Regions from separate parts of the Anaerobacillus sp. 63XJN7_4_ISO-PGPR-S23-413 genome, predicted to be linked through region 2. Evidence: a T-box and tRNA genes for the amino acid it is inferred to sense, from the RefSeq annotation. Region 2 holds a T-box; the other holds one or more tRNA genes.
The links. A T-box is a leader RNA that pairs with one kind of tRNA and senses whether it is charged. The one in region 2 lies ahead of AC0VYO_RS04680 (tryptophan--tRNA ligase), so its partner is inferred to be a tRNA-Trp.

Region 1 (6,099 bases), 370 kb from region 2:
AGCCATCATTTAAAGAGTGCGTAATAGCTCACTGGTCGAGTGACGCTGCGCCGAAAATGTACCGGGGCTAAACGTATCACCGAAGCTGTGGATTGTCTTACGACAATGGTAGGAGAGCGTTCTAAGGGCTGTGAAGTCAGACCGAAAGGACTGGTGGAGCGCTTAGAAGTGAGAATGCCGGTATGAGTAGCGAAAGACAAGTGAGAATCTTGTCCGTCGAAAGCCCAAGGTTTCCTGAGGAAGGCTCGTCCGCTCAGGGTTAGTCGGGACCTAAGCCGAGGCCGAAAGGCGTAGGCGATGGATAACAGGTTGATATTCCTGTACCACCTCCTTTCCGTTTGAACGACGGGGGGACGCAGAAAGATAGGGAGAGCGCGCTGCTGGAAATGCGCGTCCAAGCGATTAGGCTGGTGAATAGGCAAATCCGTTCACCGCGCAAGCTGAGTCGTGATGGCGAGGGAAATTTAGTACCGAAGTCCTTGATTCTACGCTGCCAAGAAAAGCCTCTAGTGAGGAAAAAGGTGCCCGTACCGCAAACCGACACAGGTAGGCGAGGAGAGAATCCTAAGACGATCGGGAGAACTCTCGTTAAGGAACTCGGCAAAATGACCCCGTAACTTCGGGAGAAGGGGTGCTTCCTCGGGTTTATAGCCCAGGGGAGCCGCAGTGAAAAGATCCAAGCGACTGTTTAGCAAAAACACAGGTCTCTGCAAAGCCGTAAGGCGAAGTATAGGGGCTGACACCTGCCCGGTGCTGGAAGGTTAAGAGGAGGGGTTATCCCTTACGGGAGAAGCTCTGAATCGAAGCCCCAGTAAACGGCGGCCGTAACTATAACGGTCCTAAGGTAGCGAAATTCCTTGTCGGGTAAGTTCCGACCCGCACGAAAGGTGCAACGACTTGGATACTGTCTCAACGAGAGACCCGGTGAAATTATAGTACCTGTGAAGATGCAGGTTACCCGCGACAGGACGGAAAGACCCCATGGAGCTTTACTGTAGCCTGATATTGGATTTTGGTACAGCTTGTACAGGATAGGTAGGAGCCATAGAAGTCGGACCGCCAGGTTCGATGGAGGCGTCGGTGGGATACTACCCTGGCTGTACTGACATTCTAACCCAGCACCGTGATCCGGTGCGGAGACAGTGTCAGGTGGGCAGTTTGACTGGGGCGGTCGCCTCCTAAAGTGTAACGGAGGCGCCCAAAGGTTCCCTCAGAATGGTTGGAAATCATTCGCAGAGTGTAAAGGCACAAGGGAGCTTGACTGCGAGACCTACAAGTCGAGCAGGGACGAAAGTCGGGCTTAGTGATCCGGTGGTTCCGCATGGAAGGGCCATCGCTCAACGGATAAAAGCTACCCTGGGGATAACAGGCTTATCTCCCCCAAGAGTCCACATCGACGGGGAGGTTTGGCACCTCGATGTCGGCTCATCGCATCCTGGGGCTGAAGTAGGTCCCAAGGGTTGGGCTGTTCGCCCATTAAAGCGGTACGCGAGCTGGGTTCAGAACGTCGTGAGACAGTTCGGTCCCTATCCGTCGCGGGCGCAGGAAATTTGAGAGGAGCTGTCCTTAGTACGAGAGGACCGGGATGGACACACCGCTGGTGTACCAGTTGTTCCGCCAGGAGCATAGCTGGGTAGCTACGTGTGGAAGGGATAAGTGCTGAAAGCATCTAAGCATGAAGCCCCCCTCGAGATGAGATTTCCCACAGCATGAAGCTGGTAAGATCCCTTAGAGATGATGAGGTAGATAGGTTCGGGGTGGAAGCGTGGCAACACGTGGAGCTGACGAATACTAATCGATCGAGGGCTTAACCTAAAAACGAAAAGCGAAGTAAGCCGTTTAAATCCGACAAGCGTTGGAGGCTTTTGAGTCAGACGCGCTTTATGCGTCAGAATTAAAAGGTGAAACGATCGAGGATTTGGCTTACGTAGCTGGACATATTGGAAAGTTGTGCGTGCTATCTAGTTTTCAGGGAATAAAATTTTCCTTGAAAAACATGATGGAATATAGTATGATATATTTTGTCGCTGGTAAATCACGAAAGTGAAATCCAGTCCTTAGTCTGGTAATGATGGCGAAGAGGTCACACCCGTTCCCATGCCGAACACGGAAGTTAAGCTCTTCAGCGCCGATGGTAGTTGGGGGATCTCCCCCTGCAAGAGTAGGACGTTGCCAGGCTGATATTATTCCACAGTAGCTCAGTGGTAGAGCTATCGGCTGTTAACCGATCGGTCGTAGGTTCGAATCCTACCTGTGGAGCCATGGAGAGCTGTCCGAGTGGCCGAAGGAGCACGATTGGAAATCGTGTAGACGGTCAAAGCCGTCTCGAGGGTTCGAATCCCTCGCTCTCCGCCACTAGCATACATAATAGCAGCAAGGGCCCGTTGGTCAAGCGGTTAAGACACCGCCCTTTCACGGCGGTAACACGGGTTCGAATCCCGTACGGGTCACCATTATATATCATTTCTACTTTGTGGAGGATTAGCTCAGCTGGGAGAGCATCTGCCTTACAAGCAGAGGGTCGGCGGTTCGAGCCCGTCATCCTCCACCATTATCTAAGGTCCCGTGGTGTAGCGGTTAACATGCCTGCCTGTCACGCAGGAGATCGCGAGTTCGATTCTCGTCGGGACCGCCATTTATATTTTAACATTATCGTGGGGTGGAGCAACAAGCGATACTTCCTTGAAACAGCAACGAGTTGTTTCTACGGATACGCTTCGAAGCATAACCTTGTAGAGAAAGAAACAGTGCACAGCGTAATGAGCAGGTGCAGCATAATTACATTCACATTATCGCGGGGTGGAGCAGTTCGGTAGCTCGTTGGGCTCATAACCCAAAGGTCGCAGGTTCAAATCCTGCCCCCGCAACCAATTATATTTTAAACATGGCTCTGTAGCTCAGTCGGTAGAGCAGTGGACTGAAAATCCACGTGTCGGCGGTTCGATTCCGTCCGGAGCCACCATGTTGCCGGTCTAGCTCAATTGGTAGAGCAACTGACTTGTAATCAGTAGGTTGGGGGTTCAAGTCCTCTGGCCGGCACCATTTTCTCGAAATGAGATCAAATTCCATTGCACTTTCATAAAATGTGTATTACAATGGTAATTGTCAATTTGGAGGGGTAGCGAAGTGGCTAAACGCGGCGGACTGTAAATCCGCTCCCTCAGGGTTCGGCGGTTCGAATCCGTCCCCCTCCACCATCTTGATAGGGGTATAGTTTAAAGGTAGAACAGAGGTCTCCAAAACCTCCGGTGTGGGTTCGAGTCCTACTACCCCTGCCAATTTTAAATCTTTATGGCGGTTGTGGCGAAGTGGTTAACGCACCGGATTGTGATTCCGGCATTCGTGGGTTCAATTCCCATCAGCCGCCCCATTTTTGGGCTATAGCCAAGCGGTAAGGCAACGGATTTTGATTCCGTCATGCGCTGGTTCGAATCCAGCTAGCCCAGCCATTTTTTGTTGCGGAAGTAGTTCAGTGGTAGAACATCACCTTGCCAAGGTGGGGGTCGCGGGTTCGAATCCCGTCTTCCGCTCCATTTTAAAAAGGCGGCATAGCCAAGTGGTAAGGCACGGGTCTGCAAAACCCTTACGCCCCGGTTCAAATCCGGGTGCCGCCTCCAATCTTAATATTTTTTCTTAAAAGTCCTGCCGGAGTGGCGGAATTGGCAGACGCACAGGACTTAAAATCCTGCGGAGGGTGTACCTCCGTGCCGGTTCGAGCCCGGCCTCCGGCACCACTTATTTTTCTGCCTGAATTGAATATGGTATTTTGCCGGTGTGGCGGAATTGGCAGACGCGCACGACTCAAAATCGTGTTCCGAGAGGAGTGTCGGTTCGAACCCGACCACCGGTACCATTACATACGTTATTACAAGACTTCAACGTTCTCGTTGAAGTCTTTTTTGTATTCTTTTTAATTCCTTCTCTTATTTGATATCACTAGTTTTCAATGACTCACTGAGCAAATTCCTGCTCATTTAAAAGTAGAGGTGATAAAATACAAGTATAAGATAGATAAAACAATTTACTGAAAGAGTGATTCGATGAGAATTGAAGTATGGTCCGATTTCGTTTGTCCATTTTGTTATATAGGAAAAAGACGTCTTGAAAGTGCGCTTCAGGCTTTTCCACAGCGTGATCAAGTAGAAGTTGTCTTTAAAAGCTTTGAACTTGATCCTAATGCGAAAGAATCGGATGGGGAAAGCATGGCTGAGCTTCTAGCAGGGAAATACAATGTCAGTCTAGAACAAGCTCAGGGTATGTGTGAGAATATGAGGCAGCAAGCTGCTGGAGAAAACCTAACGTATGATTTCGATAAAATGATTCCAACGAATTCATTTGATGCTCATCGTCTTGTTCACTATGCGACAGAGCATGGTAAAAGTAATGAAATGTCAGAACGTCTCTTTTATGCCTTCTTTACCGAATCGAAAAATATTGGTGATCATGAAACGCTTGCATCACTTGGTGAAGAACTTGGGCTAGACGCTGCGGATATAAAACGTATGCTAGGGACTGAAGAATTTACGAAAGAAGTTCGCAACGATGAAGCTATGGGAAGTCAGCTTGGCATTCAGGGCGTACCGTTCTTTGTATTTGACGGTAAATATGCCGTGTCAGGTGCTCAGCCTGTTGAAATGTTTGAACAGGCCGTTGAGAAGGCCTGGGGAGAAGGAAATAAGCTTGAAGTAGTTGGTGGCAATGCAGAAGCGTGTTCTGCTGACTCTTGTGATCTTCCTAAATAAAACGTAAGAAAGCTCTCTTATTGTAAAGAGAGCTTTTTCTTATGCGTCTGTATTTTCTTGTTTAATCGTTTTGTAAGCTGAATCAAGGTTGCGAATGCGACGAACTATTTCTGAGTTTTTGTTAAGGTTGTCATAGATCATTGATGAAACAACTGATCGATAATAGCTATTCATTGCTTCTAATTTTGAAAATACATCACGATTCTTTTGTATGTATTGGCGAAAATTTTCTTCGAAAAATGGTGTTGAGAATGGTTCCATATGATTTCTCCTTTCTGTCTGTCATTCTGATTATAGGGTGATCGTCATCAGGACGTCAAACGGATTATGAAGAGTAAAATTCTATTAGCTCTGTCGTGATGAGAGACGTTTGTAAAGAAAATATGAAAAATGTGTTGTTTCTTTCATATGTTCTGTGGTATTCTATCTACATCAGCGAGGATTGTAGAAATTCCTCGAATTTTCACCATTTACCCAACGCAGTGTTTCGTTAAAATTAACGAAGCGTTGCGTTTTTTTATGTTTGCTTTCTTTAACTTGAAACCCCGCTTAAGAAGTCTCCTCCGTGAATTTGATTAAACATTTCTGCTGAGGCAGTTACAAGCTTTTCACCTTCTGAAACAGGGAGCGAAGGTTGAAGATAGAAAAGTTGAATGGCATGCTTGGTTTCTTCCGTTATAGCTGTTCGCTTAGAATCAACGATAGGACTTCCGAACGCTCCTTTGTGATCAAGTGAGAGGATTTTGTTGTTGAAGCTTACCTCACGTCCATTTAAGCCCTCATATGCAGTCGTCTCACTACCAATGTCGATTGTAATATCTCCTTCAACTTGATCAAGATCATAGATACCAATTGGAATTTTGTATTGAAGCGACAGAAGATTGTTGATGTCTGCAGCAGAGTGAACGAGAGGTAGCGAAGACCCTTTCTTTAACCGGCGTAATAGGGCTTCTGAGGACGGTCGATATTTGGCGGGATCCGTCCCGAACTTTTTGAAAATGGAACGCCACTCTGAGATAGCAGGAAAAGTGAGCAGGTCTGTCTGCTCAAGATCCATCATCAATGTTTCCTGATAGAACTGAAAGCGACCGCGCACCATTTGCGGCGACTTTTCAACAACGATATTATGGTAAATAGCATAACCAATTTTAAAATCAGGATATGTCTTTTTAATAGATGGAGCGAGAATTATACTTGTCATCACACTTTTCTCCTAACATATAATTTTTCGTTCATTTTATCATATACCTAAATTTGAAGCTTATAAGGAGGCTTGCCTCATTTATGAATAAACTTAGAAAACAATTAGAGCGTATTGATGGAAAAGGATATAAAGCATATAAAGACATTAGTGGGC
Region 2 (6,099 bases):
TAAGAATAGCGAGTGTGACTGTCAATCTAATACCTCCATTAATCGCAACAAATGCGTAGTCCTTTTTTTTCTAGTTCGTAAAGTTTATCCTTTTGGTCAGGAATGAAGGTTAAAATACTCTGAATCACTAAAAAGGCTTCATGATCTGCATTTAATGAATAGAATACCCATTGGCCCTTTTTGCGTTCTTTCACTAAACCAGAGTCTCTCAATTTTCTTAGGTGCTGACTGATAGAAGGTTGGCTCATTTGCAATACTTCTACAAACTCACAGACGCAGCATTCACCATCTTTTAAAAGGCCCACTATCGTTAAACGCGTTTTATCGCCAAGTAATTTAAGGACAGAAGCAGCCTGATCGATTTCAATCATAGTGTTCTCCATTTCTTCACCTCCACAAATGATTATATAAGCATATACTTATATAATCAAGCAGATTTAAAATGTTGAGAAATTTAGAAAACGGAGCAAGAGTCATTGGTAAACGTTGCTTCGAAATTCTTGTTCGATTAGCATTCTTTCTTGTAGGCAACTGCCTTATGCTTAACAATATGGTTAGAAAAGTAACGATAAAACTAAACGAATGCCCATCCATTCAATAGGAAGCTGCATAGTATGAAGTAATCCAAGATGGAAAGGAGGTCATACTCCATGGGATACGGTTACGGCAGTGGGTTTGCTCTAATTGTAGTGCTGTTTATTCTCCTTATCATCGTAGGTGCAGCTTTTGTTGGAGGAGGCTACTAATTCTCGGAACATAAGCTGTATTCAGCAGGGAATTCCTGTTGAAGGAGCACGGGTTGAATAATAAATGCGCAAGAAGGCTGATTACCTTTAAATCAGCCTTTTCTTGTATAGAAAGATTGAACAAGCTCCTTCAATCTGTTGTCTTTTTTTGGAGTATGGATTTTGGGTATAGCTTGTTACCTAATGAACCGTATGTCTCACTCGTTCTGGGATCAATTAAATTTGTCTGTTCATGATAAACTCGAGGCGTATGCCAGAGAGTGATTAGGGCTCTTGTCATTGGCATCTCGTGGTATCGTTCTGGCCACATTGTTTTAATATGCTCTTTCACAAGTGGATAATATTTCGGATTCATCCCTGGAAACAGATGATGCTCTGTGTGATACGAGAAGTTGAAATGTAGGATGTCCACTATTTTTGGTACTGTAACGGTGAGACTGTTCGCAAGCGGATCATTGATAGGTGTTAATGGATTTAATCTGTGATTTGTTGAGATATAAGCCATTACGATAAAGTTTGCGATGAGAAGTGGAATGAAATAAGCAAATATCCAATTCCTTATTCCGATCACGAAGATAAGACTGATCCATGTTACCCAGGGCAAAATCATTTGTAGAAAAACGTCACGTTGCTTTTTTGGCGCAAATTCTTTTACATAAGTAAAAAACATTTTAATCGAATGGGCGGTAAATTGAACCGTTAATGAAATAAAAGCAAAGAACGAACGGATAAATAACGGGAGTCCGTAAATCCATTTGAACATTTTCATTCTCGAAATACGTTCTAGGGTTGGCCATGCATCTGGATCATTAGCATCATGCTGAGTATGTACATGGTGATTTAGGTTGTGCCATTTTCTCCAAAGTTTTGGGCCAGTACTTAATGGCCAAAACGCAATCGCGCCTAGAATATCACGTAGCAAGGCATTTCTTACAACTGTTCCATGTAGAATTTCATGGCCAAGAAAACCAAGTCCGGCAAAGCAAGCGCCTATCATAAATGAAAAGACAAGTGCTATGAGGGTAGGTAAAGGATTGGAGGCAATGATTAAGAAACAGGTCAATGTGATGACGAGATATGTAAATCCCCCGAAGAGTCGTACTGGAACAGGCTTAAAAGCTTCAGGTGGAAGGTGTTTCTTAATCCGAGCAGCATACCAGCTGAATGAGTGTAGATCGTTCATCATAATCTCCTTTCGAAATGCGAGAATGCTATAGAGCAACTGTTATTTAAGTGAAGAAATAAGCATATAAGTCAATCATGTACCTGAGTAAGAAGAAATATTCAAATGAAAATCAGGAAATGTATTGATTTCAAATAAGCGTCACGATAGAATAAGAAAAAAAATAGGCAATGAAGAAGAAGAGTAGTCTTGAGCGGCACTTTAGAGAGCTGGTGGTAGGTGAAAACCAGTGTGCGCAACAGATGAATGGGCTTCTGAGCTACCGAACTGAACAGTAAAGTAGGATTCGGCGGAACGTCTTACCGATACAAGAGACACCTTATTGAAATAGGTTTCATTCTGTAAGGGGTAAGCGCGTTTACGTTTGTAAACGAATAAAGGTGGCACCACGGGTCTCTCGTCCTTTTTAGAGGATGAGGGGCTTTTTGTGTTGTCTAAAATGATGGAGGGACATATGAAAAAGACGATCTTAACAGGTATTAAGCCGACTGGAAGAGTTCATTTAGGCAATTACATTGGAGCGATTAAACCAGCTTTAAAACAAGCGATGAATGAGGAACTTGACCCTGTTTATTTTGTCGCAGATTACCACGGATTGACGAAAATTCGAGATCAGCAGCAGATGGAAGAATTATCGTACGGGATTGCAGCTACGTGGCTTGCACTTGGACTTGATCCAACAAAGGTGATTCTCTATCGTCAATCGGATGTACCAGAAATCTTTGAATTATCGTGGATTTTGGCTTGTTTTAGCCCTAAAGGATTAATGAATCGGGCGCATGCCTACAAAGCAATTGTGGAGAAAAATCGTGAGGGAGATCGCGAAGAGGATGAAGGGGTGAATATGGGGTTATTCACTTATCCCATTTTAATGGCGTCTGATATTCTAATGTTTCAAACCGATTTCGTCCCTGTAGGCAAAGACCAGATTCAGCATGTGGAAATCGCAAGGGATATAGCCGCTGCTTTTAATTTTCAATTTGGAGAAACGTTCACGTTGCCAAGCTATATTGTCGATAAAAACACGTCCGTACTTCCTGGGCTTGATGGTAGGAAAATGAGTAAAAGCTATCACAATACGATTTCATTGTTTGAAGAGCCAGATAAGCTTAAAAAGTTAGTTAATCGTATTACAACGGATTCTTCTGACCCAACAGAACCAAAGGATCCGGATACATCAACGGTATTTGCACTTTATAAGGAATTTGCTAGTGATGCCGAAACGATTGAAATGAGGAAAAAATTCAAAGAAGGGATCGGATGGGGAGAAGCGAAAAAAGAACTTTTTCATGTTATGGATGATTTCTTAGCTGAACCTCGAGAGAAGTACCGTTACTATATGGCTCATAGAGATGAGCTTGACCAAATTCTTGAAGAGGGAGCAAGGAAAGCAAGAGCTAAAGCGCAGCCGTTCTTGAAAGATGTGAAAAGCAAGCTAGGCATTCGACGATAGCAAGCTAGAAAACTTAACGTATTGTTCCTATATGCCGATAAAGATCATATATAGATTTCTTATGATAACTTCGGAGGCACAACACTATGATTGAAATGATAGGAGAATATAATTGGTGGATCGTCTTACTGTCAGTAGTCATCGCGGTCTTTGCTTCATATAGTGCGCTAGATCTCGCAGGTAGAGTTTCTTATTCGAAAGGGATTCGCAAATGGGTATGGGTCATTGGTGGGGCTGGCGCAATGGGAGTTGGAATATGGTCGATGCACTTTATCGGCATGCTTGCTTTTTCAATGTCGATGCCAATGACCTATGATGTTCCCCTTGTTGCTCTATCTATTTGCGCGTCTTTCTTTGGATCTTTCATTGCTCTTGTCGCAGTTGGAGGGAAGGAGCTAACGATTAAAAGGTTAGTTGTTGGAACGATCTTTATGTCTGGGGCTATTATCGCTATGCATTATATAGGTATGGAAGCGATGGAAAATGTTGAGATCGTTTACAATGATTGGTTGCTCGTTCTTTCAACACTTATCGCTATGTGTGCTTCATTTACAGCGCTAAAACTAGCCTTTACCCTTTCTAGATCCCAAAAATACCGTCACTTAATTTTACTAAAGATAGGCAGTGCGGGAATCATGGGAATTGCTATTGCGGGGATGCATTACGTTGGACTTGAAGCTGCGACCTTCTATATGTCTAAAGTACATCATCAACCAGTTGTAGAAGGATTAGACACGTCCGCTCTTTCCATTGCTATTGCCGTCGGTACGTTGTGCGTTCAAACGATTTTGATTTTTGGTGTTGTGACTGAACGGAAATTGATTAAGCAGTCAATTGAGATGAAGGGTAATGACTATCGTTTACGATCACTGCTTACATATAGCATTGATGCGATCCTCACTTTGACAGTAGATGGAAAAATCCGTTCGCTCAATCCGGCAGGTGAAAAACTATTCCGTGTGAAAAAAGATGAATTAAGTCATGTAAATCCAATGGATTTTTTCGAAAGTGAAGAATTAGAGAGAGTGAGTCACTATTTTCTTTCGGTGCATGACACAAGGCAGGCTGTCAGTTTCAATACGAAGGTCTTTACGTTTGACGGAGGGATAAACGATTTAAATGTGACGTTCGTTCCCATTTATTTAAATGATCGTCTTGATCGGATCTATGCTATTACAAAAGATATAACGAAGCAAAGAGCAGCAGAGCAAAAAAACCATCAAATGGCTTATTTTGATGCCTTAACGTCATTACCAAATCGTCGCTCATTTGTTGAATACCTAGAGAACTGCCTTAGGAAAGTAGATGAACCAGCAGATCTTGCTGTTATGATGCTCGATCTTGATCGTTTTAAAGTTATTAATGATGCTCTTGGTCATAACACAGGTGATCTTTTTCTATGCGCAGTTTCCGTGCGTCTGCAAGAATGCGTGGACCCATTTGGTTTTCTCGCACGCCTTGGAGGGGATGAATTTGTGATTGTCCTCGACGGATTTAAGCACATTTATCCTGATGAGCTTGCGAATCAAATTATTGAAGCATTTGAGAAGCCATTTCAGGTTAGTAGCCACGAGCTGTCCACTTCGGTAAGTATTGGCATAGCAGCAGCACCTGGTGACGGAACAAACGTTGAATCATTGATGAAGCATGCCGATATTGCGATGTATTCTGCAAAAGGACGTAATCGCAAGAAATATCAATTCTACTCGGCATCCATGGGACAAAAAAGTGAATTGAGATTAATAGAAGAAAGTTCGCTTCGAGCGGGACTTATCAACAAAGAATTTATTCTACATTATCAACCTCAGGTGAAATGCACTGATGGTTCACTGTCAGGAGTTGAAGCCCTCGTTCGCTGGAAAGCAGGAAAGGAAGAACTCCGCTACCCAGGCGATTTCATTTCACTAGCGGAAGAGACAGGTCTTATCGTTGAACTCGGCCGTCAAGTGCTTGATATGGCTTGTGAACAGGCGAAGAAATGGTGTGAGAGCGGTTATCCTCTTCGTGTTTCAGTGAATCTTTCTGCTAAGCAATTTCAGAGTGATGAACTAATTACAACGATTAAAGAAACGCTAACCAAGTATTCTCTTGATCCAGCATTGTTAGAGCTTGAGGTGACAGAGAGTATGACAATGGAAAACTCTACTCGCTCATCGTGGATGATTACTTCTCTTAGAGAACTCGGGGTGAGTATTTCTATTGATGACTTTGGTACAGGTCATAGTTCGTTAAGCTATCTCAAAGACTTTTCGATCAATCAGGTGAAAATTGATAAATCCTTTATTGATGAGTTAACACAAAATGTGAAGTCCGACCAAATTACGAGTGCGATTATTGCCATGAGCAAGCAATTAAAACTACACGTCATTGCAGAAGGGGTAGAAACGATTGAACAAGCTGATTTTCTATCATCAAAAGGGTGTGATAGTATTCAAGGCTATTACTACAGCAAGCCGGTTCCCCCTCAACAAATTGAAGATACTTATTTGAACTTGGAACCATCACCAGCTTAATCGTTTTATTTTAGCTTATGCTGTGGATTCTCGATTCTTGGTTCAGGCGATTGGTTTTCAATTCTTTTGATATGGGTTTTATAATAATGAAGAGTCATTCGAACATGTCCAAAATGTATGCAGCAGGATGTTTACAACGATAGAAGAAGTTTCTTATTCAAGAAATTCAACATAAAAAACAAAGACTACCAACTGGCAGTCTTT

Region 1: it has a tRNA-Trp gene. The T-box ahead of AC0VYO_RS04680 (tryptophan--tRNA ligase) is inferred to sense a tRNA for this amino acid. The anticodon was not compared.

Annotation. Positions count from the first base shown of each region.
Region 1 is NZ_CM149688.1:475,972-482,070, forward strand. Features, by position in the region: rRNA gene AC0VYO_RS02610 (23S ribosomal RNA) at 1-1,815, shown strand, start outside; rRNA gene rrf (5S ribosomal RNA) at 2,062-2,178, shown strand; tRNA gene AC0VYO_RS02620 (tRNA-Asn) at 2,188-2,262, shown strand; tRNA gene AC0VYO_RS02625 (tRNA-Ser) at 2,264-2,355, shown strand; tRNA gene AC0VYO_RS02630 (tRNA-Glu) at 2,379-2,453, shown strand; tRNA gene AC0VYO_RS02635 (tRNA-Val) at 2,476-2,551, shown strand; tRNA gene AC0VYO_RS02640 (tRNA-Asp) at 2,560-2,635, shown strand; tRNA gene AC0VYO_RS02645 (tRNA-Met) at 2,794-2,870, shown strand; tRNA gene AC0VYO_RS02650 (tRNA-Phe) at 2,887-2,962, shown strand; tRNA gene AC0VYO_RS02655 (tRNA-Thr) at 2,967-3,042, shown strand; tRNA gene AC0VYO_RS02660 (tRNA-Tyr) at 3,113-3,197, shown strand; tRNA gene AC0VYO_RS02665 (tRNA-Trp) at 3,205-3,278, shown strand; tRNA gene AC0VYO_RS02670 (tRNA-His) at 3,295-3,370, shown strand; tRNA gene AC0VYO_RS02675 (tRNA-Gln) at 3,375-3,449, shown strand; tRNA gene AC0VYO_RS02680 (tRNA-Gly) at 3,459-3,533, shown strand; tRNA gene AC0VYO_RS02685 (tRNA-Cys) at 3,543-3,617, shown strand; tRNA gene AC0VYO_RS02690 (tRNA-Leu) at 3,645-3,734, shown strand; tRNA gene AC0VYO_RS02695 (tRNA-Leu) at 3,769-3,853, shown strand; gene AC0VYO_RS02700 (DsbA family oxidoreductase) at 4,041-4,742, shown strand; gene yvfG (protein YvfG) at 4,782-5,003, opposite strand; gene AC0VYO_RS02710 (B3/B4 domain-containing protein) at 5,275-5,943, opposite strand; gene AC0VYO_RS02715 (ABC-ATPase domain-containing protein) at 6,027-6,099, shown strand, end outside.
Region 2 is NZ_CM149688.1:849,421-855,519, forward strand. Features, by position in the region: gene AC0VYO_RS04660 (arsenic transporter) at 1-25, opposite strand, end outside; gene AC0VYO_RS04665 (ArsR/SmtB family transcription factor) at 39-383, opposite strand; gene AC0VYO_RS04670 (YjcZ family sporulation protein) at 651-746, shown strand; gene desB (Delta(10) desaturase DesB) at 877-1,929, opposite strand; T-box leader at 2,091-2,337, shown strand; gene AC0VYO_RS04680 (tryptophan--tRNA ligase) at 2,384-3,382, shown strand; gene AC0VYO_RS04685 (EAL domain-containing protein) at 3,469-5,895, shown strand.